Regions from separate parts of the Streptomyces sp. NPDC052101 genome, predicted to be linked through region 2. Evidence: predicted binding sites of a transcription regulator. Region 2 holds the regulator's gene; each other region holds the start of a gene.
What was found. The regulator HrcA, encoded in region 2, represses chaperone genes, less so after heat shock. The targets are predictions, from matches to a motif close to TTNGCACTCNGNNNNNCNGAGTGCNAA.

Region 1 (9,371 bases), on a different contig from region 2:
CCTCATCCTGGTGGCACGGGACACCCGGCGGCTGCGCGAGCAGGCGACCGAACTGCACGACCGGCACGGCATCGAGGTGGAGGTGCTGACCGCCGACCTCGCCGAGGACAAGGGCATCGAGACGGTCGCCGACCGCCTCGGCGACCGGAAGAACCCGGTCGACCTGCTGATCAACAACGCCGGCTTCGGCAACAAGGGCCGCTATCTCGACGTGGCCATGGCCGACGAGCTGAAGATGCTCAAAGTGCACTGCGAGGCGGTGCTCCGGCTGACCTCGGCGGCGGCCGAGGCGATGCGCGAGCGCGGCCGGGGCGGGATCGTCAACGTCGCCTCCGTGGCCGCCTTCGTGCCGCGGGGCACCTATGGCGCCTCCAAGGCGTGGGTCGTGCAGTTCACGCAGGGCGCGGCCAAGGACCTGGCGGGCAGCGGCGTCCGGCTGATGGCGTTGTGCCCCGGCTTCGTGCGCACCGAGTTCCACCAGCGGGCCGGGATGGGCACGGACAACATCCCGGGCTGGATGTGGCTGGACGCCGACAAGCTGGTCGCGTCGGCCCTGTCCGATCTGGCGCACGGCAAGTCGCTGTCCATCCCCGACCCCCGCTACAAGGCGCTGATGGGCCTGGTGAAGGTCACCCCGCGCGGGCTGCTGGGCGGCATCTCCTCGCGGACGGGGCGCAAGTACGGGCCGCAGTAGCGGACAGGTGGCGCTGCCGTCCCGGTGCGAAAATGAGGGTGGACAACCGGGCCAGGGGGGCCGGGAGGCGGCGTCATGACCTTCGTGCAGCTCATCGAGTGCAGGACGAGCCGGCTGGACGAGATGAACCGGCTGATGGACGACTGGGTCGAGCAGACCAAGGGGAAGCGGACGGCGACGCACGCGCTGGTCGGCAAGGACCGTTCGGACGCGTCGCACATCGTGGAAGTGGTGGAGTTCCCGTCCTACGAGGAGGCGATGCGGAACTCGAACCTCCCGGAGACCGACCGGATCTTCCAGGGATTGGTCGCCCTGTGCGACGAGATGCCGACGTTCATCGACCTGGACGTCGTACGGGACGATCGGCTGGCCGAGGACACCGTGCGCAGGTTCTTCTCGGTGCTCGCGGCTCCGGGCGAACTCGCCCCGCTCAACGACCTTCTCGACGAGGACATCCACAGCCATGACCCGGTGAATCCGCAGGACACCCTCGGGCTGGACAACCTGCGTGCCGAGGTCCGGATGTGGCGCGGCGGCTTCGACTTCGCCTTCACCGTTGAGGACCTCCTCGCCCAGGGCGACCGGGCCTGCGCGCGCTGGACGTGGAACGCCACGCACAGGGGCGACTTCCTGGGGATCGCGCCCACCGGCCGGAAGGTCACCATGACCGGGTCGACGATGTTCCGGTTCGCCGACAACGGCAAGATCGCCGAGCTGTGGTGGCAGCATGACCAGCTGGGGCTGATGCAACAGCTGGGCGCGTTGGACGAGTTGGAGTCGTAGGGCGCTTCCCGGACGGCCTCTTCGTGCGGCCGGCAGCGCGAAGGCCCGGCTCCCCGTGGCGGGGTGCCGGGCCTTCGAACGAGCGTCAGGCTCAGTGGGCGTGGCCGTGGCCGTGGCCCGCGGCGGCCGGCTCGTCGTCTTCCTTCTTCTCGACGACCAGGGTCTCGGTCGTGAGCAGCAGGGAGGCGATGGAGGCGGCGTTCTCCAGGGCGGAGCGGGTGACCTTCACCGGGTCGATGACGCCGGCCTTGACCAGGTCGCCGTACTCACCGGTGGCGGCGTTGTAGCCCTGGCCCTTCTCCAGGTCCTTGACCTTGGAGACGATGACGTAGCCCTCCTGGCCGGCGTTCTCACCGATCCAGCGCAGCGGCTCGACGACCGCGTTGCGGACGACCGAGACACCGGTGGCCTCGTCGCCGGACTTGTCGAGGTTGCCCTCGAGGACCTTGGAGGCGTGCACCAGAGCGGAGCCACCACCGGAGACGATGCCCTCCTCGACCGCGGCGCGGGTCGCGGAGATGGCGTCCTCCAGACGGTGCTTCTTCTCCTTCAGCTCCACCTCGGTGGCGGCGCCGACCTTGATCACGCACACGCCGCCGGCCAGCTTCGCGAGGCGCTCCTGGAGCTTCTCGCGGTCCCAGTCGGAGTCGGTGTTCTCGATCTCGGCCTTGATCTGCGCGACGCGGCCCGTCAGGTCCTCCTGCTTGCCGGCACCCTCGACGATCGTGGTGTCGTCCTTGGTGACGGTGACGCGGCGGGCGGAGCCGAGCACGTCGATGCCGACCTGGTCGAGCTTGAGGCCGACCTCCTCGGAGATGACCGTGGCGCCGGTGAGGATCGCCATGTCCTGCAGCATCGCCTTGCGGCGGTCGCCGAAGCCGGGGGCCTTCACCGCGACGGCGTTGAAGGTGCCGCGGATCTTGTTGACGACCAGGGTCGACAGGGCCTCGCCCTCGACGTCCTCGGCGATGATCAGCAGCGGCTTGGAGGAGCCGGCCTGGACGACCTTCTCCAGCAGCGGCAGCAGGTCCTGGATGGAGGAGACCTTGCCCTGGTTGATGAGGATGTAGGGGTCCTCCAGGACGGCCTCCATGCGCTCCTGGTCCGTCACGAAGTACGGCGACAGGTAGCCCTTGTCGAAGGCCATGCCCTCGGTGAAGTCCAGCTCCAGACCGAAGGTGTTGGACTCCTCGACGGTGATGACACCGTCCTTGCCGACCTTGTCCATCGCCTCGGCGATCAGCTCGCCGACCTGCTGGTCCTGGGCGGACAGCGCGGCGACGGCGGCGATGTCGGACTTCTCGTCGATCGGGCGGGCCGACGCGAGCAGCTCCGCGGAGACGGCGGCGACCGCGGCGTCGATGCCCTTCTTCAGGGCGGCCGGGGAGGCACCGGCGGCGACGTTCTTCAGGCCCTCGCGCACCAGCGCCTGGGCGAGCACGGTGGCGGTGGTGGTGCCGTCACCCGCGATGTCGTTGGTCTTGGTCGCCACCTCCTTCACCAGCTGCGCACCGAGGTTCTCGTACGGGTCCTCGATCTCGACCTCGCGGGCGATCGTGACACCGTCGTTGGTGATGGTGGGGGCGCCGAACTTCTTGTCGATGACGACGTTGCGGCCCTTGGGGCCGATCGTCACCTTCACCGTGTCGGCCAGCTTGTTGACGCCGCGCTCAAGGGCGCGACGGGCGTCCTCGTCGAACTTCAGAATCTTCGCCATGACAGCGGAAGCCCTCTCGGAAATCTATTGGGTGTAAAGACAACTGCGCCCCGGACGCCCGGCTTCGTTATCGGTCGCGGGGGCCAGGGGCGCAGCTCAAGAGCAAATGGAATGCTCGAGGTGATTACTTCTCGATGATCGCGAGCACGTCGCGAGCCGAGAGGACGAGGTACTCCTCGCCGTTGTACTTCACCTCGGTGCCGCCGTACTTGCTGTACAGGACGACGTCGCCGACCTTGACGTCGAGCGGAAGGCGCTCGCCGTTCTCGAAGCGGCCCGGACCCACGGCGAGGACGGCGCCCTCCTGGGGCTTCTCCTTCGCGGTGTCCGGGATGACCAGGCCAGAGGCGGTGGTCTGCTCGGCGTCGAGCGGCTGGACCACGATCCGGTCCTCGAGCGGCTTGATGGCAACCTTGGAGCTGGTGGTCGTCACGATCCGACCTCCCCCTTCGGAGATCTCACGGGGTTAACTGTCTGAGGTGGCGACCAGGTGGATCCGTCGTCGCGGGTGCCGGACCTGCCCGTCGCGTTTGTTGGCACTCTCCAGGGGGGAGTGCCAGAGCCGAGACTATGACCGCGATTAGCACTCGGTCAAGCGGAGTGCCAATGCCGTGCGGCGCGTCGGCGGAAGACGGGGCGCGCCGGGTGCCTGATGGGCCGGTGTGCCGGGTGCCTGATGGGCCAGTGTTCGGCCCGCCGTCCCTGGGGGCTGCCGCCCCCGGACCCCCGCTTCGGCCTCAACGGCCTCGTCCTCGAACGCCGGACGGGCTGCCTCTACCGGCCCTCGCTGAAACGCTGCCCGGCATAGAGCTACAGGTAGTCCTCCAACCGGCCCACCGTCAGCCCGCGCTGCTGGACCCTGCGCAGAGCCCGGGTCGTGCGTTGCAGCAGGCTTCGGCCCGTCGTCTCGTCCGGGCCCACCAGGATGATGTCGCCGGGGCGCAGCTGGTGTTCGCCGCGGAGGTAGACGAGGTCGGTCGGGGTCATCGCGGCGCGCCACAGGACGACCGTGGAGATACCGCAGTCGGCCGCCGCGCGCAGGGTGGTGGTGTCGTACGCGGCGTACGGCGGGCGGAAGAGGCGGGGGCGCAGGCCGAAGCGGGACCTGAGCCTGGCCTGCTGGCCGCAGATCTCGGCGCGCTGAGCGGCGTACGGCAGTCCGGCCAGCGCGCGATGGTCGAGGGTGTGGTTCTGGATGCCCGCGCCCAGCCGGTGCAGCCGGGCGAAGTGGCCGTAGCCGGGGCCGGTGGCGCTGTCGGTGAGGAACATGCTGACCGGCAGCCGGAGTTCGCGGACCATGTCGACGAACCGGGGGTCCCGCTCGGCGCCGTCGTCATAGGTGAGGAAGACGACACGGTCGCGGGTGGGGACGTGGTCGACGACGCGGGGCAGGGCGCGGCCCCCGGTCTGCGGGGCGAGGGCAAGGGAGCGGGCGGCGGGCCGGGGCGGACGGGCGAGCGGCTCGGTCAGGCCCCAGCGGCGGTAGCTCCGGTCGGGGGCGGGGCCGTGCGGGCGTACGCCCTCGGCGGCCTTCTTGCCGAGGCGTTCGATGGGGTCGACGGACTGGGCACAGCCGGTGAGGAGGAGGGCCGAGGCGAGCAGCGCGGCCAGGGAACGGCACGGGCGGCAGCCGTGACCGGCCTTCGCGTGCCGCGCCCGCGGGCTCCTCCCCGGCCTCACAGGTAGTCCTCCAGGCGGGCCACGGCGTAGCCCTCGCGTGTGATCTTGTTCAGGAAGCGGCGCATGTCGTCGATCATCGTGCCGTTCCAGTCGGAGCGGCCACGGAAGTGGGTGAGGACGATGTCGCCGCGGCGCATCTTCTGGTCGTCCTCGCGGTACTCCCAGTGGTCGACGTAGACCTCTTCGTTCCAGATCGGCGCGTACTTGATGCCGCAGGACTTGGCGGCGCGCAGGGTGTCCTCGTTGTAGTTGCCGTAGGGCGGGCGGAAGACCGTCGGGCGCTTGCCGAACTGCTTCTCCATGATGTCCTGCATGTCGCAGATCTCGGTCTTCTGCTCCTCGTAGGACAGCCCCGGCAGGTAGGGGTGGTGCAGGGTGTGGTTGTCGAGGGTGTGGCCGAGGGACTGCATCTTGCGGAAGTACCCGTAGTCGTCCTCGATCAGGTAGTTGCTGAGGAACGCGGTGTAGGGGATCTTCAGGTCCTCCATCATCCGCAGGAACCTGGGGTCCTTCTCCGAGCCGTCGTCGATGGTGAGGAAGACGATCTTCTGCTTGGTGGGGATCGTGGTGAAGACCGGAGGCAGGTCCCAGTCGTCCTCCTGGTGGTCCACCTCGAAGCCGCGCCGGGTGGTGATCCTCGGCTTCTTCTCAGGCGGCGGCGGAGGCGTCAGCGGCACCCGGTCGAGTCCCCAGTGCTTGGCGGCGGCGACCAGGCGGGCGTGCTCGGCGGCCTGGCGGGCCTGCGGGCTCGGGGCATGCGCGGGGCCGCCCGACCCGGGGGCGGAGCGGGTACCGGTGGGGCCGGCGCAGCCGGAGAGGAGAGCGGCCGAGGCCAGTGCGACGGCTCCGCAGCCCCGAGCCAGACGCCCGAAAAGGGACGATCTTTTATCGTTTTCATAGTTTTGTACGACTGCTCGCATGGTGTCGGATCCTCCCAGCCCGGACCCCGGCGCCCGGGCCGACGCCGCCGCCGGAAGGCGCACGATCCACCGACTGGCCCACAATGACCCGGTGAACGACCTCGCTCTGCTTCTCACCCCCGAAGGCCGCGCCCTCCTCGACCAGGTCCGCGACACCGCCCCGGCCGACGAACTCGCCGTCGCCACCCGGCTGCGCCGCGACCACCCCGCCGAACTGGTCTCGGCCGCGCTCGGCCAGGCCCGGCTGCGGCAGCGGGCGGCGGCGAAGTTCGCGGCGGCGGACGCGGCGCGGATGTTCTTCACGCCGAACGGGGTCGAGCAGTCGACGCGGACCACCGTCGCGACCTACCGCGCGGAGCGGCTCAAGGGCCTCGGTGTCACCTCGGTGGCCGACCTGTGCTGCGGGATCGGTGGGGACGCGATCGCGCTCGCCCGGGCCGGGATCCGGGTGCTCGCCGTGGACCGGGATCCGCTGACGGCCGCCGTGGCGCGGGCGAACACCGAGGCGCTCGGGCTGGACGCGCTGATCGAGGTGCGGGAGGCCGACGTCACGGAGGTGGAGACGGAAGGGTACGACGCGGTCTTCGTGGACCCGGCGCGCCGAGGGGGACGGTCCGGAGGGGCCGCGCGATGGGGGTCCCCCCAGGCTTTCGGCGCTGGGGGAGCGTCGGCGAGGGGTGGCGGTCGGGCGACGGGCGGGAGGATCTTCGATCCCGAGGCCTACTCCCCTCCCCTGTCCTGGGCGGTCGGGGCCGCCCGCAGGGCACCGCACGCGGCGCTGAAGGTGGCGCCCGGCATTCCGCACGAGGCCGTGCCCGCCGATGCCGAGGCCGAGTGGATCTCGGACGGCGGGGACGTGAAGGAGGCAGTGGTGTGGTTCGGGACGGGGGCGCCGGGCGCGGTACGCGCCACGCTGCTGCCCGGCCCGCGCACGCTCCTCGGCAGGCAGCTGCCCGATCCCCCGGTCCGGCCCGTCGGGCGGTACCTGTACGAGCCCGACGGTGCCGTCATCCGCGCCCATCTGGTCGCCGAGGTGGCCGAGGAGGTCGGCGGCGGCCTGATCGACGCGACCATCGCGTACGTCACCGCCGACGGGCTGCGGCCCACCCCGTACGCCTCCGCCTACGAGATCACCGACCAACTCCCCTTCAACGTCAAGAAGTTGAAGGCCCTGCTGCGCGAGCGCGAGGTCGGCACGCTGACCGTGAAGAAGCGCGGCTCGGCGGTCGAACCGGAGGAGCTGCGCAAGAAGGTCAAGCCGCAGGGACCGAACGCGGCGACCGTGTTCCTCACCCGGGTCGCGGGAGCCCCCACGATGCTCGTGGGGCGCCCCGTCTAGGGCCTGTCCGGCAGTTCGCCCGCCCGGCGTCGCAGGAGTTCGCGTTCCTTCTCGTTGCGGGCCAAGGTGGCCGCCCGCTCGAACTCCGCGCGCGCCTCCGCGGTGCGCCCGAGCCGGGCCAGCAGGTCGGCGCGGACGCTGGGCAGCAGGTGGTAGTCGCGCAGGGCGGGCTCGGCGGCCAGGGCGTCCACCAGCTCCAGGCCCTCGGCCGGGCCGTCGGCCATCGACACGGCGACCGCGCGGTTCAGTTCGACCACCGGGGACGGGGCGCGGGCGGCCAGCAAGCCGTACAGGGTGGCGATGGCGCGCCAGTCGGTCTCCTCGTAGGTGTAGGCGTGCGCGTGGCAGGCGGCGATCGCCGCCTGCAGGGCGTACGGGCCCGGGGCCCCTGTCGCCGTGGCGTCGGCGCGGTCGAGGGCGCGGATGCCGCGGGCGATGAGCATGCGGTTCCAGCGGCGGCGGTTCTGGTCCTTGAGGAGGACGGGCTCGCCGTCGGGGCCGGTACGGGCGGCCGTGCGGGACGCCTGGAACTCCAGCAGCGAGGTCAGGGCGTGCACCTCCGGTTCCTTGGGCATCAGCCCGGTAAGGACGCGGGCCAGGCGCAGCGCGTCCTCGCACAGGCCGGGACGCAGCAGATCGTCGCCGGTGGTCGCGGCGTACCCCTCGTTGAAGATCAGGTAGATGACGTCCAGGACCGAGCCGAGGCGGGCCTCGCGGCCGGGGCCGCAGGGCACCTCGAAGGCGACGTTCTTCTTCGCCAGGGTGCGTTTGGCGCGGACGATGCGCTGGGCGATCGTCGGCTCCGGGACTAGGTAGGCGCGGGCGATCTCGGCCGTGCTCAGACCGCCGAGCAGCCGCAGGGTGAGCGCCGTGCGGGCCTCGGCGGACAGCACCGGGTGGCAGGTGGTGAAGACGAGCCGCAGCAGGTCGTCGTCGATGTCGTCCGGGTCGGCGGGCTCCTGAGGAGCGGCCGTGGTCGTGAGGTCCCGGCCGATCTCGGCGAGCTTGCGGGCGTAGGCCTCGCGGCGCCGGATCAGGTCGACGGCACGGTGCCGGGCGGTGGCCATGAGCCAGGCGCCGGGGTTGTCGGGCACGCCGTCGCGGGGCCACCGCTCCAGGGCGGCGACCAGCGCGTCCTGGGCCAGTTCCTCGGCGATGCCGACGTCCCGGACGATCCGGGCGACACCGGCGACGACGCGGGGCGACTCCAGGCGGAAGACGGTCTCGATGGCGCGGGCGGCGGCGGGATCGGAGGCGGTGGCCTCCGCGGCGGCGGCATCGGGGGCGGCGAGAGCGGCAGGGGCGTGCGGTGGCGCGGTGGGCTGTGGTTCCACAGCCCACCATGCAACACCCCCGGAGGCCACGGTGCCAGCGAAGACTCAGCCCTCGGCGATCTCGCGGACCTCGCAGCTCACGTTCCAGTAGTCCTCGTGGACCTGGAGGAACCGCTTGGTCCACTCCAGCGCCTCGGCCTTGTCCTTGCACTGCATGATCGCGTAGCCGCCGATGACCTCCTTGGACTCGGTGAACGGCCCGTCGGTGACGGAGATCCTGCCGCCCTGCCAGCGCACCGTGGTGCCCTGCGCGGACGGCGTCAGCCCGGCGGTGTCGAGCATCACGCCGGCCTTGGTGATCTCCTCGATCAGCTGGCCCATCCGCTGCATCAGCTCCTCGCTGGGGCCCTCGGCGGGGGCGGAGGACTCGTCGATGTGCACGATCGACAGATAGCGGGGCATGGTGACTCCTTCGGTCGGGCGGCGGGGCCGTTCCCCGGCCGCTCACCCCGTGCGTCGAACGGGAGACACCCGGATCGACACCCTCACCGGAAAAATCTCGCGGATTTTTTTCCGGTGAGGGTGACGAGGGTGTCGCGCGGGATGCTGACGACGGTGGCCCGACGCTCTTGATGCTGTGGTCGTCTCATGCTCCGCCCAGCGCCTCGGCGATGCCGTGGTACGCCGGTTTCGGCCGGTAGTTCTCGTCGTACGGGGTCGCCGCCCCGTAGCCGGGGAAGGTGCCCTGCACCCAGGAGTCGGCGTCGGTGAAGCCCCACACCGTGACGCCCACGCACCGGGTCACGGCCGCGCACGCGGCCACCACGGACCTGAAGTCGGCCTTCTGCAGGGCGAGTTTCGTACTGTCGGCGGGCAGCTGCATGCGGACGTCCAGCTCGGTGATCGCCACGTCCACGCCGAGGTCGGCGAAGCGCTGGATGTTCTGCTGGAGCGTGGCGGGCAC
Region 2 (9,371 bases):
CCCTGCGACAAGGGCGGCCCCAGCGGCGACTTCTACGACCTGTTCCCGGCGGGCGACGGCCGCTGGTGCTTCGCCGTCGGCGACGTCCAGGGCAAGGGTCCGGAGGCGGCCGTCGTGATCGGCCTCGCCCGCCCCTGGCTCCGCCTCCTCGCCCGCGAGGGCTACCGGGTCGCCGACGTCCTCGACCGGCTCAACCAGCTCCTCCTGGACGACGCCACCGAGGCCGCCGACGCGGCCGCCCGCGCCCTGGTCGCCGCCGGCGGACGCCCGGTGCCCCCCGGCGACGGCCCGCAGACCCGCTTCCTGTCCCTGCTCTACGGCGAGCTGACCCCGTACGACGGCGGGGTCCGCTGCACCCTGGCCTCCGCCGGACACCCGCTGCCGCTCGTCCTCAGCCCCGACGGCTCCGTACGCACCGCCGCGGGCCCGCAGACCCTGCTCGGCGTGGTCGAGGACGAGACCTACACCAGCGAGACCCTCGACCTGCGGCCCGGCGACAGCCTGCTGTGCGTCACCGACGGGGTGACCGAGCGCCGCTCCGGCTCCCGCCAGTTCGACGACGGGGACGGGCTCGCGCTCGCCCTGTCCGGCTGCGCCGGGCTCAGCGCCGACATGATCGCGGAAAGGATCCGCCGCCTCGTGGACGACTTCGGCGGGGGCCCGCCCGAGGACGACCTCGCCCTGCTGGTGCTCCAGGCCGAGTGACCCGTGGGGTGCGACGGCTCCGGTGCTGGACAATGGAAGGCATGCCTTCCGCTCTCCCCGACGGCGAGCCCGTCCCCGCCGACGGCGCGCTGCCCGCGTCCGCGCTCGCCGGGGCCGAGACCCGCCCGCTCGGCTTCTATCTGCACGTCCCGTACTGCGCGACCCGCTGCGGCTACTGCGACTTCAACACCTACACCGCGACCGAGCTGCGCGGCACGGGCGGGGTGCTGGCCTCCCGCGACAACTACGCGGACACGCTGACGGACGAGATCCGCCTCGCCCGGAAGGTGCTCGGCGACGACCCGCGCCAGGTCCGTACGGTCTTCGTCGGCGGCGGTACGCCGACCCTGCTGGCCGCGGACGACCTGGTACGGATGCTGGCCGCGATCCGCGACGAGTTCGGCCTGGCACCGGACGCCGAGATCACGACGGAGGCGAATCCGGAGTCCGTGGACCCCGCGTATCTCGCCACGCTCCGGGAGGGCGGCTTCAACCGGATCTCCTTCGGCATGCAGAGCGCGAGGCAGCACGTGCTGCGTGTGCTCGACCGCACCCACACCCCGGGCCGCCCCGAGGCATGCGTGGGGGAGGCGCGCGCGGCGGGCTTCGAGCACGTGAACCTGGACCTGATCTACGGCACCCCCGGCGAGAGCGACGACGACTGGCGGGCCTCCCTGGAGGCGGCGATCGGCGCGGGCCCTGACCACGTCAGCGCGTATGCGCTGATCGTCGAGGAGGGCACGCAGCTGGCCCGCCGGATCCGCCGGGGCGAGGTCCCGATGACGGACGACGACGTCCACGCGGACCGGTACCTGATCGCGGAGTCGGTGCTGTCGCAGGCGGGCTTCGACTGGTACGAGGTCTCCAACTGGGCCACCTCGCAGGCGGCCCGCTGCCTGCACAACGAGCTGTACTGGCGGGGCGCCGACTGGTGGGGCGCGGGCCCCGGGGCCCACTCGCACGTGGGCGGGGTCCGCTGGTGGAACGTCAAGCATCCGGGGGCGTACGCGGCGGCCCTCGCCTCCGGCCGCTCGCCGGGGGCCGGGCGGGAGCTGCTGTCCGAGGAGGACCGGCGGGTGGAGCGGATCCTGCTGGAGCTGAGGCTGCGGGAGGGGGTGCCGCTGTCTCTGCTGAAGGAGGAGGGGCTGGCGGCTTCGCGGCGGGCGCTGGGGGAGGGACTCCTCCAGGAGGGGCCGTACGACGAGGGGCAGGCCGTGCTGACGCTGCGGGGCCGGTTGCTGGCGGATGCGGTGGTGCGGGATCTGGTGGACTGATCACTCCGGTGAGTGAATCCCCCCGGAACGCCGGTGCGGTCCCTAACCTGGTTCGTAGGCTGCCGCTGACAGCATGCGGCGAATGTAGAGGCCACGGAGATGACCGCTGTGGACGAACGTGGAGTCGCAGAGTTCTTCGAGGGTTTTGAGCCGCCTGACGGGCTCAAAGCGGAGCTTCTGCGGGGGGAAATCGTGATGATGGCCAGCCCTGATCTGGTGCACAACCTGATCGTGCTGCTCACGGAGCGGCAGATTCCGTTGGATCGCTGGTATCCGCTCCAGACCCAGGACGTGGACCTCGTCGACGAGGCGAGTGAGCCGGTTCCGGACCTCGTGGTCGTGGCTCGTGACGTCCTGCCCGATTCGGGGCGTCTGCTGCCGTGCCAATTGATCACGATGGTCGTCGAGGTCGTTTCCAAGAACAGCGTTCACCGCGACTATGCCGTCAAGCGTTCGATTTATGCCGCAGGCAACGTGCCCGCCTATCTCGTCATCGATCCGATCATGGCGCAGTGCGTTCTGTTCACGAAGCCCGAGGGAAAGGGCGAGGACGCCAACTACCGAGCGCAGTGCATCGAGAAGTTCGGCCGGCCGCTGATGCTGGATGTCCTGGGCGTCGAGCTGAAAACCAGCGAGTTCGGAACCTTCCCCAACGTCAGGCCCCACCGCTACCCGTGACGAAGTCGATCAGCTCCTCCACCCGCCCCAGCAACTCCGGCTCCAGGTCCTTGTAGGACCCCACCCGCTTCAGGATCGCCTGCCACACCGCCCCGGTGTTCTCCGGCGGCCAGCCCAGGGCCCGGCACACGCCCGTCTTCCAGTCCTGGCCGCGCGGGACCGTCGGCCAGGCCTCGATCCCGAGCGCGGCCGGCTTCACCGCCTCCCAGATGTCGATGTACGGGTGGCCGACCACCAGCGCGTGCTCGCTCGTCACCGACTCGGCGATGTGCCATTCCTTCGTGCCCGGCACCAGGTGGTCCACGAGCACTCCCAGCCGCGCGTCCGGGCCCGGCGCGAAGGAGGACACGATCGACGGCAGGTCGTCCACGCCCTCCAGGTACTCCACGACCACGCCCTCGATGCGCAGGTCGTCGCCCCAGACCTTCTCGACCAGCTCGGCGTCGTGGCGGCCCTCGACGTAGATGCGGCCGGCGCGGGCCACGCGGGCGCGGGCACCGGGGACGGCGACCGAGCCGGAGGCGGTACGGGCGGGACGTACCGGACCGGAGGACGACGGCCGTACGAGCGTGACCGCGCGCCCCTCCAGCAGGAAGCCGCGCGGCTCCAGCGGGAACACCCGGTGCTTGCCGAAGCGGTCCTCCAGCGTCACCGTGCCGGCCTCGCAGCGGATCACCGCGCCGCAGAAGCCGGTACCGGGCTCCTCCACCACCAGGCCGGGCTCCGCCGGTACCTCCGGCACCGGCTGCTGCCTCTTCCACGGCGGGGTCAGGTCGGCGGAGTACTTGCGCATTCGGATGACGATAGGAGAAGCCCCGCGCCCGCGCCTACGACACGCCGAAGCGGGCCGCCAGCTCGTCGCGTTGACGGCGGACGAAGCCTGCGTCGACCACCGCTCCGTGACCGGGTACGTACAGCGCGTCCTCGCCGCCCAGGGACAGGAGCCGGTCGAGGGCGTCCGGCCAGCGGGACGGGACCGCGTCCGGGCCGGCTTGAGGCTCGCCGGACTCCTCGACCAGGTCGCCGCAGAAGACCACCTCCGGAGAACCGGGGACCAGGATCGCGAGGTCGTGGGCCGTGTGACCGGGGCCCACGTTCGCCAGCAGCACCTGGCGGCTCGCGCCGAGGTCGAGGGTCCACTCGCCGGAGACCAGGTGCCGGGGCGGGGCCAGCGCGTCCACCGCCTCGTCGGCGTCGGCGACCGGCAGGCCGTTCCTGATCGCGTCCAGGCGCAGGTCCTCGCGCTCGTACGCGAACACCGCGTCCAGGCCCACCGCCCCGTACACCTCCGCCCCGGCGAACGCGGCCGCCCCGAGGACATGGTCGAAGTGGGGATGGGTCAGCGCGAGATGGGTCACACGGCCGCCGGCCAGTTCCTCGGCCCGCGCCCGTAGCCGCGCGCCCTCGGCCAGGCTGGAGCCGGCGTCCACCAGGAGCGCCGTACCCTCCCCGAGGACCAGCCCGGCCGTGCAGTCCCAGCCGGGCAGCCGGCACCGGCCGACCCCGGCGGCCAGCCGCTGCCACCCCAGCTCTTCCCAAGTCACCGTCATACCGCGACGCTAGCTGCACGAGCCGCCGTGACCGCACCGACCTTGCCCCGGGTGTACCCGACAGCCGTACACTGGGCCGGGAGCGCTGGCACTCACATGCGAAGAGTGCCAGGCGGACGAATCGCGGGACAGAGGGGACGACGTGCTGGAGGTGCGCGCGAATGCTGAGTGAACGCAGGCTTCAGGTGCTGCGCGCCATCGTCCAGGACTACGTCGGCACCGAGGAGCCGGTCGGGTCGAAGGCCCTGACCGAGCGGCACAACCTCGGGGTCTCCCCGGCGACCGTCCGCAACGACATGGCGGCCCTGGAGGACGAGGGGTTCATCGCCCAGCCGCACACCAGTGCCGGGCGGATCCCGACGGACAAGGGCTATCGGCTGTTCGTCGACAAGCTCGCGGGCGTCAAGCCGATGACCGCGCCCGAGCGGCGCGCCATCCAGAACTTCCTGGAGGGCGCCGTCGATCTCGACGACGTCGTGGCCCGCACGGTGCGGCTGCTCGCGCAGCTCACCCGGCAGGTCGCCGTCGTGCAGTATCCGTCCCTGACCCGGTCCACCGTCCGGCATGTGGAGCTGCTCTCGCTCGCCCCGGCGCGCGTGATGCTCGTGCTGATCACGGACACCGGCCGGGTCGAGCAGCGGATGGTCGACTGCCCGGCGCCCTTCGGCGAGTCCTCCCTCGCCGACCTGCGCGCACGGCTGAACAGCCGGGTCGCGGGACGCCGATTCACGGACGTGCCGCTGCTGGTCGAGGACCTGGCGGAGGCCTTCGAGGCCGAGGACCGCGGTACGGTCTCGACGGTGCTCTCCACTCTCCTGGAGACACTCGTCGAGGAGAACGAGGAGCGGCTGATGATCGGCGGCACCGCCAATCTCACCCGCTTCGGACATGACTTTCCCCTCACGATCCGGCCCGTCCTGGAGGCCCTGGAGGAGCAGGTCGTGCTCCTCAAGCTCCTTGGCGAGGCGAAGGATCCGGGCATGACCGTGCGCATCGGGCACGAGATCGCCCACGAGGGACTCAACTCCACCTCCGTGGTGTCGGTCGGCTACGGTTCGGGCGGCGAGGCGGTTGCCAAGCTCGGCGTGGTCGGACCGACCCGCATGGACTACCCGGGAACGATGGGAGCGGTACGCGCAGTGGCACGGTACGTCGGACAGATCCTGGCGGAGTCGTAAGTGGCCACGGACTACTACGCCGTTCTCGGCGTGCGCCGCGACGCGTCGCAGGATGAGATCAAGAAGGCGTTCCGGCGGCTCGCTCGCGAGCTGCACCCGGACGTCAACCCGGATCCGAAGACCCAGGAGCGGTTCAAGGAGATCAACGCCGCTTACGAGGTGCTGTCGGACCCGCAGAAGAAGCAGGTCTACGACCTCGGCGGCGACCCGCTCTCGCAGGCGGGCGGCGCCGGCGCGGGCGGCTTCGGGGCCGGTGGTTTCGGCAACTTCTCCGACATCATGGACGCGTTCTTCGGTACGGCGTCGCAGCGCGGTCCGCGCTCGCGCACCCGGCGCGGCCAGGACGCGATGATCCGCATCGAGGTCGAGCTGGACGAGGCGGCCTTCGGGACGACCAAGGACATCCAGGTCGACACGGCGATCGTCTGCAACACCTGCAACGGAGAGGGCGCGGCGCCCGGTACGTCGGCTCAGACATGTGACATGTGCCGTGGCCGCGGCGAGGTCTCGCAGGTCACCCGGTCCTTCCTGGGCCAGGTCATGACCTCCCGGCCGTGTCCGCAGTGCCAGGGCTTCGGTACGGTCGTGCCGACCCCGTGCCCGGAGTGCGCCGGCGACGGCCGGGTCCGCTCGCGGCGCACGCTCACCGTGAAGATCCCGGCCGGTGTCGACAACGGCACGCGGATCCAGCTCGCCGGTGAGGGCGAGGTCGGCCCCGGTGGCGGTCCGGCCGGTGATCTGTACGTCGAGATCCACGAGCTGCCGCACCACACCTTCCAGCGGCGCGGCGACGACCTGCACTGCACGGTCACCATCCCGATGACCGCGGCGGCCCTGGGCACCAAGGTGCCGCTGGAGACGCTGGACGGCATGGAGGAGGTCGACATCCGGCCCGGCACCCAGTCCGGCCAGTCGATCCCGCTGCACAACCGGGGTGTCACGCATCTGCGCGGCGGCGGCCGGGGCGACCTGATCGTGCATGTCGAGGTGCAGACGCCGACCAAGCTGGATCCGGAGCAGGAGCGGCTGCTGCGGGAGCTGGCCAAGCTGCGCGGCGAGGAGCGGCCGCAGGGGCAGTTCCAGCCGGGGCAGCAGGGGCTGTTCAGCCGGCTCAAGGATGCCTTCAACGGGCGCTGAGACGCTGGGTACGGGGTGCTTCGGCACCCCGTATGCCACTGTCCTATGCCGTGGGAAGCCCCGATTCGGACTTGTTCAAAGGACGTGACAACATGCGGTCATGTCCTCCGCGCTGACCGATCTTTTCCCCCACCCGATCGTGCAGGCTCCCATGGCCGGCGGTGTCTCCGTACCGCAGCTCGCCGCCGCCGTCTCCGAGGCCGGTGGCCTCGGGTTCCTCGCCGCCGGATACAAGACCGCCGACGGCATGTACCAGGAGATCAAGCAGTTGCGGGGGCTCACGAGCCGCCCCTTCGGCGTGAACGTGTTCATGCCCCAGCCCGAGCACGCCGAGTCGGGAACCGTCGAGGTCTACGCCCACCAGCTGGCCGGCGAGGCCGCCTGGTACGAGACCGAGCTGGGCGACCCGGACAGCGGCCGGGACGACGGCTACGACGCCAAGCTCGCCGTGCTCCTCGACAACCCGGTGCCGGTGGTCTCCTTCCACTTCGGTGTGCCGAGCCGGGAGGTCCTCGACAAGCTGCGCCGGGCCGGCACCGTCACCCTGGTCACGGCCACCACCGCCGAGGAGGCCCGCGCGGTCGAGCAGGCCGGTGCGGACGCGGTGATCGCGCAGGGCGTGGAGGCCGGCGGTCATCAGGGCACCCATCGCGACCTGCCCGAGAACGACGGCTCCGGCATAGGCCTGCTGTCGCTGGTCGCGCAGATCCGCGAGGCCGTGGACATCCCGGTGGTCGCCGCCGGCGGCATCATGCGCGGCGGCCAGATCGCCGCCGTCCTCGCGGCCGGCGCGAGCGCGGCTCAGCTGGGCACCGCGTTCCTCGCCGCCCAGGAGTCCGGCGCCCACGCCCTGCACAAGCAGGCGCTGACCAACCCCCTGTTCGCGCGCACCGGGTTGACCCGCGCCTTCTCGGGCCGCCCGGCACGCGGACTGGTCAACCGGTTCCTGCGCGAGCACGGCCCGTACGCGCCCGCCGCCTACCCGGAGATCCACCACCTCACCTCCCCGCTGCGCAAGGCCGCCGCCAAGGCCGGTGACGCGCAGGGCATGGCGCTGTGGGCGGGCCAGGGCCACCGCATGGCCCGCGAGCTGCCCGCCGGGCGGCTGGTGGAGGTGCTGGCGGCCGAACTCGCCGAGGCCCGGACAGCGTTGTCGGGCCTCGCCGGTTCTGGAGGTGAGCGACGATGACCGCACCCGTCTTCGTCGTCGAGCATTTCGAGTCGGACAGCCACCGGTACGTGCTCGACGGGCCCGAGGGCCGCCATGCCGTCTCCGTGAAGCGGCTGCAGCCCGGTGAGGAGGTCGTCCTCACCGACGGCGCGGGGCGCTACGCGGTGTGCGAGGTGATCGGCAGCGAGGGCAAGGACCGGCTGATCGTCCGCATGAGCGCGATCTCCGAGGAGCCGGAGCCCACCCCGCGGATCACCGTGGTCCAGGCCCTGCCCAAGGGCGACCGGGGTGAACTCGCCGTCGAGACCATGACCGAGGTCGGGGTCGACGCGATCGTGCCCTGGCAGGCCGCCCGGTGCATCACCCAGTGGAGGGGCGACCGGGGGCTGAAGGCGCTCGCCAAATGGCGGACCACCGCGCGCGAGGCCGGCAAGCAGTCCCGTCGGCTGCGCTTCCCGGAGGTCGCGGACGCGGCCGGCACCAAGCAGGTTGCCGCACTTCTGGCCAAAGCCGACTTCGCCGCCGTACTCCACTCCGACTTCGAGCACGGCAGCGAGCCGCTCGCCACCGCCCAACTGCCCGCCGAGGGCGAGATCGTGCTGGTCGTCGGCCCCGAAGGCGGCGTCGCCCGCGACGAGCTGGCGGTCTTCGAGGAGGCGGGCGCCAAGGCGTATGTGCTCGGTCCTACCGTGTTGCGTACATCAACCGCCGGCACCGCCGCCGCGGCCCTGCTGCTGGGCCGCACCGGCCGCTGGTCCTGACATCTGGGGGACACCGTGGAACTCGCCCAAGTCCGGCTCCTGGTCACCGACTTCGCCGCCTGCTACCGCTTCTACGCCGACGTCCTCGGCCTCAAGCCGCAGTCCGGGGCGACCGAGGGCCCGTACGAGAAGTTCAGCCCGCACGCCGGATCCGCCGGGATCGCGCTGCAGGACCGCGCGATGATGGCCGAGATCCTGGACGAACTGGGCGACGCCGTCAACGGCCACCGCTCCCTGGTGGTCCTGCGCGTCGACGACCTGGACGCCTACTGCGCCGAGATCACCGCGCGCGGCGCCACCCTGCTGCACGGCCCGGCCCCCATGACCGACCGCATGCGCGTGGCCCACCTCAAGGACCCGGAGGGCAACCTGGTCGAACTCCAGGAGTGGCTGCTGCTGCGCGGCTGACGGGCCAGGAGAGGCTTCCCGAACGGGGGAGTGGCCGTATGCGGCCTTCCGGGCCGCCCATGCCGGTGGCACCCTGCCCTGCATGGGGGCTTTGAGAGGGATGCGGCGCGGGACGCGGGTGGTGGCGGTGGCCGGGCTCGTCGCGGTCGCCGGTGCGGCCGTGGCGGCATGCCAGCCGGACGACCTCAGCTCCGCCGGCGCCGCCTACACCACGGAGACCACCGCGACGGCCCGGCTCAAGCGGCAACACATCGACGTCAGTTGGCTCACCTGCACCGGTGCCTACGGCAACGCCCGCGATGCGGCGGGCAGGACGCCCCGGCCGGCCGAGACCACCGTCGTCTCCGTCGACTGCAAGGGTGAGACCAAGGACGGGCGGAAGATCACCGTCACCGGGACGGTGACCAGGGCCGTCGACGGCGCCTGTGTGCGCGGCGACCTGACGGCGAGGGTCGGCGGCCGCCAGGTCTTCCATGTCGACGGACTCGGCGACTGCGCCGCCAGGCCCG
Region 3 (9,371 bases), on a different contig from region 2:
GGAAGTACCCGCCCTTCACCGGCTCCACCTGCACGGACACCCCCGGCTTGTGGCGCGGGTAGGTGTCCGACCCGCGGAACTGGTTGGCCTGTTCCGGCGTCGACCAGTGGCTGCCGTCCGCGGTCAGCCACATCTCCACGCCGGGCGCGGCCCGCACCCGCTCCCCCGGTGCCACGATCCGTACGGACCCCGCCTCCCGGCCCGCCGCCGCAGCGGACGACGCGCCGCGGCCGGCCCCGGCGAACCGACCCACGACGGAGAAGCCCCCGGCCACCAGCACCACCACCGCACAGCCACCGGCGACCACCGCGGCCCGGCGCCGCCGCCGCACCCGGCCCCGCGCGGTCACCGCGTCCAGCGCGAGCGGGCCGGGAACCACGTCACCGGCCACCGCGGCATAGCCCTCGCGCAGCCGCTGTTCCTCGCCCAGGGCCGCCTTCACCCCGCGCTTGGCGAGGTGGCGCACCGCGCCCTTGGAGATGCCGAGCAACTGACCGATCTGTGCGTCCGGCAGCCCCTCCCCGTACCGCAGCACCAGCACGGCCCGCTGCCGGGCGGCACGCCGACCGAGCGGCCACCACCACCCCGGCAGCCAGCTCCGCACGAGGTGACGCCGTACATGGAAGTCCACGTCGTTGCGCGGAACGCGGCGCCAGCGCGCGTACACCCGTATCAGCGTCCGCCTCGCCAGATCGTCCGCCTCGGCGAGATCCCCGGTGAGCAGCCACGCGGTGACGAGGAGCCGGGGCCAGCAGGTGCGCGCGTAGGCAGCGAAGTCATGATGGATCCCGGCACCCGTCCGCATCGTCTACTCCTTGGGTCACATGTGTTTCGATGGACGCCGCACACGCGGCGCACGGGACCTGTACGCACGGGCGGGGCAGGCGGGTTGCACCGGAAACGAAAGACGCGGAGGGCATGACCGAGGACGAGTTCGACGCTTTCTACGCGGCCGCGTTCCCCCGCCTGACCGGGCAGCTCTACGCCTTCACCGGAGACCACGGCGAGGCCCAGGACGTGGTGCAGGAGGCGTTCGTACGCGCCTGGGACCGGCGGAAGTCCTTCCTGGCCGACAGCGCCCCCGAGGCCTGGATCCGCACGGTCGCCGTACGGCTGGCGGTCAGCCGCTGGCGGCGCGCCAGGCGCTGGCTGGAACTGGTACGGCGGCACACCCCGCCCGAGTCGACCCCCGGCCCCGGCCCCGAACACACCGCGCTGGTGGCCGCGTTGCGCGAATTGCCCCAGGCTCAGCGGTTGGCGATCGTCCTGCACCATCTGTGCGACCTGAGCGTCGAGCAGGTAGCCTCCGAGACCGGCGCGCCCGTGGGCACGGTCAAGGCCCGGCTGTCCCGGGGCCGGGCGGCCCTGGCGAAGCAGCTGGGCACGGACGAGGCCGGCGAGCCGGTACGCAGGGCCCATGAGCCGGTACGGAAGGAGGGCGGCCGTGTCGGATGACCTCAGCACCGATGAACTGAGCACCAGGCTCCGCGAGTTGGCCACGGCGAACGAGACCCCGCCACCCGTCGCCGCCTCCGGGATCCGCCGCCTCGGCGCCCGCCGGGGCCGCCGCCGTCGCACGGCCCTCGGCGCGGGCGCCGCGACCCTCGCCCTGGCGGCATTCGCCCTGGCCATGAACACGGGTGGCACTCCGGCACACCGTCAGACCCCGCCCGCCACCACTCCCCGCCTGCCGTCCCCCTCCGCCTCCCCCTCTTATCCCGCCCCGCCCCCGACCCCGACCCCGAGCCCGGTCACCGGAACGGTGAACCTGGGCAAGCAGACCCTGACGATCGACGGCCGGGTCATGCCCATCACCTCGGGTTTTCCGACCCTCGTCTCCGCCGGCCCGCTGACCGTCTCCGCGAAGATCGACCTCACACGGGACTCCGCCGGTCAACTCGCCAAGGACTCCTGCAAGGTGGCGGAACCGTACGTGGTCGAACTCCACGACACCGACCGGAACAGCTTCTACGTCGGCTCCCTCGCCTGTGCCGCCCGATCCGGCAGCTGGATCGGCCTCGACACCAAGGACGCCGTCTGGCTCTACAACAGGCTGACCCCGGGCGACACGCTGTCGGCGGTCGCACCGAGGGCCTAGGCGCGCTGTTCGCGCCACAACGAGAAGAGGCCGCCCTGCCATACCGGCGGGCGGCCCTTCCCTAGATCTTCATCGGTACCTCAGCGGGACATGTCACCAGCTGTAGTAGCCGTGGTACATCCATCCGCTGACGCCGCTGTCGACGTCGTAGACCAGGTCCCACTGACCGTCACCGGACACGTCCCGGTGCGCCAGGCGCTCGCCGGTGTAGCAGAGACCGAGCACCGCACCGGAGGTGCTCGGCTCAGAGCGGAGACGGACGCCGTCCGTGGTGCAGTGGCCGTAGACGTCGTCGGCGTAGGCCGGCGTCGTGGCCAGCGTCGCGCCACCGATGGCGGCGGCGACCGCGAGGCCGGTCAGTGCCATGCCGCGCTTCCCCCGTACTGCGAAGGACACAGTTCCTCCAGAACAAACCATGTGAAACCAAGTCAGATGATCTTGGCCGGAAGGGAACATAGCATGTTCATGATCTTGAAAGAGAGCGGGCGGCGGGCGCCCGGCACCAACACCCCGAAGCTCAAGCCACCAGCTCCGAGCGCTCTTTGCATGGAATGAGAGGCGGGCCTCAACCCACCCTCCCGCCCTGTGAGTTGACTTGGCGCGACCGACTTGCGACAGACAGTCACGAGGCCTTAGCGTGCCCGCATAACGAACAACCCCCGCAAGGTGCTAGCAACACCTGCGGGGGTCTGACTACGAGACCGGACGGACCCCCGATCACGTGGCTGACGCCAAGCTTAGTGCTGCCCCCCTGTCCGCGCACGCCTCCCCCCCACCCGATGGCCAATCCGGGTTACGGCAAGCGCTCGGCATCGGACCAACGCCCCCGCACCAACCACGACTTCGCACACCTCCCGCCCCGCGAAGCGGCCATCGCCGCGTACGTCGACCGTCTCCCCGACGGCGCCGACATCTCGGTGAAAACGCTGGCCAAGCAGCTCCCGTACGGCCAGTGCGCGCTTCGCACGGCCCTCAACCGGCTCCAGGCGGCAGGGCACTTACGGCGAGGAAGGGAGCGGCTGGAGACGGAAGACGGCGGCTCTCGCTGGATCACCCGAACGTGGTTCTCCCGTGCCGCACGCGACGACACCTGGTGGGCGGCGTTCACACGCGGCGACGTACCGGAGGAACCGCCCGAACGGCCCGGCCCCACCCGCTCCCGCGCCCACATCCTCCTCGCCGCCCTGGGTCGTACGGCCCCGGTCCTGTCCCTCTCCGCCGCCGACTGCGCCGCACTCGCCCCGCTGGTGGAGGAGTGGTTCGCACGCGGAGCCACGGAGGAAACACTCCGGACCGCACTGACCGCAGGCCTGCCGACCCCCGTACACAGCCCAGCGGCCCTGCTCCGCCGCCGCTTGACCGACAAACTCCCGCCCGAGCCGGTAGCCCCACGCCCACCGCGCCGGGTCCTGGAGTGCGCGGAGTGCGGGGTGCCGGGGCGGCCGGAAGCACTACCTGGGGGCGTGTGCAGCGGCTGCCGAGGCGGACGCGCCCCCGCGCACCCCAGTACGCCCCTGCCCGCCCTCGCAGTCCGCACCCGCGCAGGAGAGATCCGGGCTGCCATGTCCGTACGACGACGAAGCGAAAGGACACCCACATGACCGCTCCTACGGTCCGACGACACCACCCCGGGGCACGATGGAGGGGAGGAGGCGACACCATGACCCCCAGCACCGCCCATCGCCCGCAGATGTCCGTCGAGGACTTCGAGGAGCTTGCCCGCAGGGCCCCGAAAAACGTGCAGCTCGAATTCATCAACGGGCGGCTGTACGTGAAGGGCGACCGCATCACGGTCGAGGACTTCGAGGAGCTTGCCCGTAAGGCTCCAGAGGGCGTCAAGCTCGAACTCATCGACGGAAGGCTAGAGGTCAAGCCGATGCCTGACCAGCGTCACCGGGGCATCGTGATGTGGCTCCTCCGGCTGTTCATGCAGCTACGTCCCGAGCTGGCCCTGTACCCCGAACAGCAGCTCAAGGTCGGGGCCTACCGCAAGGGCCACGCCTGCGCAGACGGTGCGCTGACCCCGTTCAACCACTTCATCGCCCAGGAGGGAGACTGGGCGAACCCCGACGGCGTCCTCATGGTCGTGGAAGTCACCTCTCGCGACCGTGACACCGACCGACGCGACCGCATCGACAAGGTCCGTGGTTACGCCGAAGCCGGAATCCCCATCTACCTGCTGATCGACCGCGACAACGACACGCTCGTCGTCTACAGCGAACCCGAGGACGGCCGCTACCAACAGTCCCCGTCCTACCCTTGGGGCGCCACCGTCGCACTCCCCTGCCCGGTCGACGTCACCCTCGACACCGAGGACCTCAAGGACTACGCCGACTGACCGTGGACACAAGCAACGCCATGACCCCCTGCGCCACAAGACGCTTGCCGATGCCCACCGAGGACTTCGAGGATCTTGCCGAAGCGGCCCCGCCGAACGTGCAGCTGGAATTCGTCGACGGGCGTGTCCGCACCAGGGATCCGCTCAGCGTCGAGGACTTCGAGGAGCTGGAGCGCCGGGCGCCGGAGACCGTCCGGCTTGAGTACCTCAACGGAAAACTAGAGGTCAAAGCCCCTCAGGACGGCAACCACTCCTGCATTCCACGTGGCTGACGCGCCAGTGCCTCCTCCAGCGTCCTGGCCATGGCCTCTACCCCTTCTCTGGTGTCAAGACGCAGGCCGACCGCAATGGACGAGCCCGCACGGACGGAGCCTTCGCGCGGCGCGGCCATTTCAAAGGGCACGGCGAATGGTCCGACCCCGACGGCATCCTGATGGTCCTGGAGATCACAGTCGGCGACCGCGACACCAACCAGCGCGACCGCATCGACAAGCCGATCGGCTACGCAACGGCCGAGATCCCCGTCTACCTCCTCATCGACCGCGACAACAGCGCAGTCACCGTCTACAGCGAACCGAAGGACGGCCGCTACCAGCAGTCCTTCTCCCACCCCTGGGGCGCCACCGTCGACCTCCCGCCGCCGGTGAGCATCACCCTGGACACCGAGGAACTCAAGGAGTACGCCGACTGACCTCAGTAAACGCCCAAGGGCGGCACCCCCAGCCAGAAGCTGGACGTACCGCCCTCGGTCCGTAGGACAGGCGATCAACCGTCAGGTCGATCAGAAGTCCATGTCACCGCCCGGCATGCCGCCCGGAGCGGCCGCGGCGGCCTTCTCCGGCTTGTCGGCGATGACGGCCTCGGTGGTGAGGAACAGCGCGGCGATGGAGGCGGCGTTCTGCAGCGCGGAACGGGTCACCTTCGCCGGGTCGATGATGCCCTCGGCGATCATGTCGACGTACTCGCCCGTGGCGGCGTTCAGACCGTGGCCGACGGCCAGGTTGCGCACCTTCTCCACGACGACGCCACCCTCGAGACCACCGTTGACGGCGATCTGCTTCAGCGGGGCCTCCAGCGCGAGCTTCACGGCGTTGGCGCCGGTCGCCTCGTCACCCTCCAGGTCCAGCTTCTCGAAGACCGAGGAGGCCTGCAGCAGGGCCACGCCACCACCGGCGACGATGCCCTCCTCGACGGCCGCCTTCGCGTTGCGGACGGCGTCCTCGATGCGGTGCTTGCGCTCCTTCAGCTCCACCTCGGTGGCGGCACCGGCCTTGATGACCGCGACACCGCCGGCGAGCTTCGCCAGGCGCTCCTGCAGCTTCTCGCGGTCGTAGTCCGAGTCGCTGTTCTCGATCTCGGCGCGGATCTGGTTGACCCGGCCGCCCACCTGCTCCGAGGAGCCGGCGCCGTCGACGATGGTGGTCTCGTCCTTGGTGATGACGACCTTGCGGGCGCGGCCCAGGAGGTCCAGGGTCGCGTTCTCCAGCTTGAGGCCGACCTCCTCGGAGATGACCTCGCCGCCCGTGAGGATGGCGATGTCGCCGAGCATGGCCTTGCGGCGGTCGCCGAAGCCCGGGGCCTTGACGGCGACGGACTTGAAGGTGCCGCGGATCTTGTTGACGACCAGGGTCGACAGGGCCTCGCCCTCGACGTCCTCGGCGATGATCAGCAGCGGCTTGCCCGACTGCATGACCTTCTCCAGCAGCGGGAGCAGGTCCTTGACCGAGGCGATCTTGGAGTTGGCGATGAGGATGTACGGGTCCTCGAGCGACGCCTCCATGCGCTCCATGTCGGTCGCGAAGTAGGCGGAGATGTAGCCCTTGTCGAAGCGCATGCCCTCGGTGAGCTCAAGCTCCAGACCGAAGGTGTTGCTCTCCTCGACGGTGATGACGCCTTCCTTGCCGACCTTGTCCATGGCCTCGGCGATCAGCTCGCCGATCTGGGTGTCGGCGGCGGAGATGGACGCGGTGGAGGCGATCTGCTCCTTGGTCTCGACGTCCTTCGCCTGCTCCAGCAGGGCGGCGGAGACGGCCTCGACGGCCTTCTCGATACCGCGCTTCAGAGCCATCGGGTTGGCGCCGGCCGCGACGTTGCGCAGGCCTTCCTTGACCAGGGCCTGGGCCAGGACGGTCGCGGTCGTCGTGCCATCACCGGCGACGTCGTCCGTCTTCTTCGCGACTTCCTTGACCAGCTCGGCGCCGATCTTCTCGTACGGGTCCTCGAGCTCGATCTCCTTGGCGATGGAGACACCATCGTTGGTGATCGTGGGGGCGCCCCACTTCTTCTCGAGGACGACGTTGCGACCCTTGGGGCCGAGCGTCACCTTGACGGCGTCCGCGAGCTGGTTCATGCCGCGCTCGAGGCCGCGCCGCGCCTCCTCGTCGAACGCGATGATCTTGGCCATGTGAAGTGGTCCCTCCAGGACTGGGGGTGATTCCTTCGGACCGCGCCCGCGCCCGCGACGGACGGCTCGCCGGCCTGTGGTTCCTTGCCCCACGTGGCCTGCGGGCCTCACCGACCCGGTCCTTCTTTGTCACTCTCACCTTCAGAGTGCTAACGCCAATGATTAGCACTCGGCACCCCCGAGTGCAAGCGCCTCGGGCATGCCGGAGGGGGCGCTCAGCCGCGCGCGAACAGGGGGCGCCGGGGGGTGCCGGGCATGCCGAAGGGCCCGCACCCAGGAGGTACGGGCCCTTCGACAATGAACAGAAGAACGTCGTTGTCAGTCGACGCGTGCTTCAGCTGGTCGCCAGCCGGACCATGTCCGCCTGCGGGCCCTTCTGGCCCTGCGAGATCTCGAAGTCGACCCGCTGCCCCTCTTCCAGGGTGCGGTAACCGTCCATCTGGATCGCGCTGTAGTGGACGAAAACATCCGCACCACCGTCGACCGCGATGAAGCCGTACCCCTTCTCCGCGTTGAACCACTTGACGGTGCCCTGAGCCATGCCTAACTCCCCTATTACTGGCCCTTGCACAGATCCACACTTCGCGGATCCGGGTCAGACCTCACCCCCCAAATCGGTCGGGGGCGTGCGCCGGAACGCGTCGACCGCGGCTGAATGTATCTGTCCAACTGCCGTCTGCAACAGGTCAATCGGACGAGAATTCTGGACGGGAACGGTCCGGAATGTGGGGAGAATTCACCCGACTTCAGGGCAAGTCGGGGCACGCAAACGACACAAAAGCCGCATAGAACCCGCGCACTTTGGCTACTTCTTGTCGGGCGTACAGCGTGATTCCAGGGGTCCTGACCCGAAGGCCGAGACCGGGTTCCCCAACTGTACCGCGCTCAATCACGCAGAATTGCCCCCTCCGCTTCTCTCACGGAGGAGGCAATTCAATGAACAATGAGTAACTGAAGTTACCCAAGGTAACGATCAGCCGCCGGCGACCGCCGGAATGATGGAGACACCGGCGCCGTCCGGGGTCTCGGTCTGCAGGCCCTGCTCGAAGCGGACGTCGTCGTCGTTGACGTAGACGTTGACGAACCGGCGCAGCTTGCCCTGGTCGTCCAGGACGCGGGCGGCGATCCCGGTGTGGTTCTTCTCCAGGTCCTCGATGACCTCGGCGAGGGTGGCCCCTTCGGCGGCCACTTCGGCCTGCCCGCCCGTGTAGGTGCGCAGGATGGTCGGGATGCGAACGGTCACGCTCACGATGAAACCTCCGGTCAGGGTGACGCCCTAGGGGCGCAGGGCTGTGTTGGATCTGCGGCTAGACGAGCCCCGCCTCGCGGAACGACTCCAGGCTGGGACGGATGGTCGCGGTGAGCCCTGTACCCGCCACCGCGTCCAGCGTCTTGAGGCCGTCGCCGGTGTTGAGAACCACCGTGGTCTTCGTCGGGTCCAGGACGCCGTCCTTGACCAGCTTGCGGGTGACGCCGACGGTCACACCGCCCGCCGTCTCCGCGAAGATGCCCTCGGTCCTGGCGAGCAGCCTGATCGCGTCGACGACTTCCGCGTCCGTCACGTCCTCCACGGCGCCGCCGGTGCGGCGCGCGATGTCCAGGACGTAGGGGCCGTCGGCGGGGTTGCCGATGGCGAGGGACTTGGCGATGGTGTTGGGCTTCTGGGGGCGGACCACGTCGTGGCCCGCCTTGAAGGCCGTGGACACCGGCGAGCAGCCCTCGGCCTGCGCGCCGAAGACCTTGTAGGGCCTGTCCTCAACCAGACCCAGCTCGATCAGCTCCTTCAGACCCTTGTCGATCTTGGTGAGCTGGGAGCCGGAGGCGATCGGGACCACGATCTGGTCCGGCAGCCGCCAGCCGAGCTGCTCGCAGATCTCGTACGCGAGGGTCTTGGAGCCCTCCGCGTAGTACGGCCGCAGGTTGACGTTGACGAAGCCCCAGCCCTCGCCGGCCGGGTCGCCGATCAGCTCGGAGCAGAAGCGGTTCACATCGTCGTAGTTGCCCTCGATGCCGACCAGCTCGCCGCCGTAGACCGCGGCCATGACGACCTTGCCCTGCTCCAGGTCGTGCGGGATGAACACGCAGGAGCGGAAGCCGGCCCGGGCAGCGGCGGCGCCGACGGCACCGGCGAGGTTGCCGGTGGAGGAGCAGGACAGGGTGGTGAAGCCGAAGGCGCGGGCGGCCTCCAGGGCCTGGGCGACCACGCGGTCCTTGAAGGAGTGCGTCGGGTTGCCGGAGTCGTCCTTCACATACAGGCCGCCGGTCACGCCCAGCTCGCGGGCGAGGTTGTCGGCCTTGACGAGTGGGGTCCAGCCCGGGTTCAGGTTCGGCTTGCCGGCCACGTCCGCGGGGACGGGCAGCAGCGGGGCGTACCGCCAGATGTTCGCGGGACCGGCCTCGATACGGCGGCGCAGCTCTTCGGTGTCGTAGCCGGAGAAGTCGTAGGCGATCTCCAGCGGGCCGAAACACTCCGCGCAGGCGAACAGGGGGCCGAGCGGGACGCGGTGACCGCACTCCCGGCAGCTCAGGGC

Region 1: the regulator HrcA is predicted to act here: its motif matches at 3,775-3,801, upstream of groES (co-chaperone GroES).
Region 3: the regulator HrcA is predicted to act here: its motif matches at 7,003-7,029, upstream of groL (chaperonin GroEL).

The regions. Positions count from the first base shown of each region.
Region 1 covers NZ_JBFAWH010000022.1:25,242-34,612, reverse strand. The annotation lists gene AB0L75_RS31290 (SDR family oxidoreductase) at 1-694, shown strand, start outside; gene AB0L75_RS31285 (ester cyclase) at 770-1,477, shown strand; gene groL (chaperonin GroEL) at 1,569-3,194, opposite strand; gene groES (co-chaperone GroES) at 3,319-3,627, opposite strand; gene AB0L75_RS31270 (polysaccharide deacetylase family protein) at 4,005-4,805, opposite strand; gene AB0L75_RS31265 (polysaccharide deacetylase family protein) at 4,871-5,794, opposite strand; gene AB0L75_RS31260 (methyltransferase domain-containing protein) at 5,886-7,133, shown strand; gene AB0L75_RS31255 (RNA polymerase sigma factor) at 7,130-8,362, opposite strand; gene AB0L75_RS31250 (YciI family protein) at 8,513-8,869, opposite strand; partial or broken gene AB0L75_RS31245 (endo-1,4-beta-xylanase) at 9,060-9,371, opposite strand, start outside.
Region 2 covers NZ_JBFAWH010000009.1:199,944-209,314, reverse strand. The annotation lists gene AB0L75_RS18600 (SpoIIE family protein phosphatase) at 1-705, shown strand, start outside; gene hemW (radical SAM family heme chaperone HemW) at 747-1,979, shown strand; gene AB0L75_RS18590 (Uma2 family endonuclease) at 2,079-2,657, shown strand; gene AB0L75_RS18585 (DUF3097 domain-containing protein) at 2,635-3,450, opposite strand; gene AB0L75_RS18580 (MBL fold metallo-hydrolase) at 3,485-4,207, opposite strand; gene hrcA (heat-inducible transcriptional repressor HrcA) at 4,369-5,385, shown strand; gene dnaJ (molecular chaperone DnaJ) at 5,386-6,522, shown strand; gene AB0L75_RS18565 (nitronate monooxygenase) at 6,623-7,711, shown strand; gene AB0L75_RS18560 (16S rRNA (uracil(1498)-N(3))-methyltransferase) at 7,708-8,454, shown strand; gene AB0L75_RS18555 (VOC family protein) at 8,470-8,862, shown strand; gene AB0L75_RS18550 (hypothetical protein) at 8,945-9,371, shown strand, end outside.
Region 3 covers NZ_JBFAWH010000003.1:151,153-160,523, reverse strand. The annotation lists gene AB0L75_RS07985 (sigma factor-like helix-turn-helix DNA-binding protein) at 1-805, opposite strand, end outside; gene AB0L75_RS07980 (SigE family RNA polymerase sigma factor) at 919-1,455, shown strand; gene AB0L75_RS07975 (hypothetical protein) at 1,445-2,098, shown strand; gene AB0L75_RS07970 (SH3 domain-containing protein) at 2,192-2,464, opposite strand; gene AB0L75_RS07965 (hypothetical protein) at 2,878-3,699, shown strand; gene AB0L75_RS07960 (Uma2 family endonuclease) at 3,759-4,436, shown strand; gene AB0L75_RS07955 (hypothetical protein) at 4,487-4,708, shown strand; gene AB0L75_RS07950 (Uma2 family endonuclease) at 4,690-5,127, shown strand; gene groL (chaperonin GroEL) at 5,218-6,840, opposite strand; gene AB0L75_RS07940 (cold-shock protein) at 7,175-7,381, opposite strand; gene AB0L75_RS07935 (MoaD/ThiS family protein) at 7,814-8,089, opposite strand; gene thrC (threonine synthase) at 8,148-9,371, opposite strand, start outside.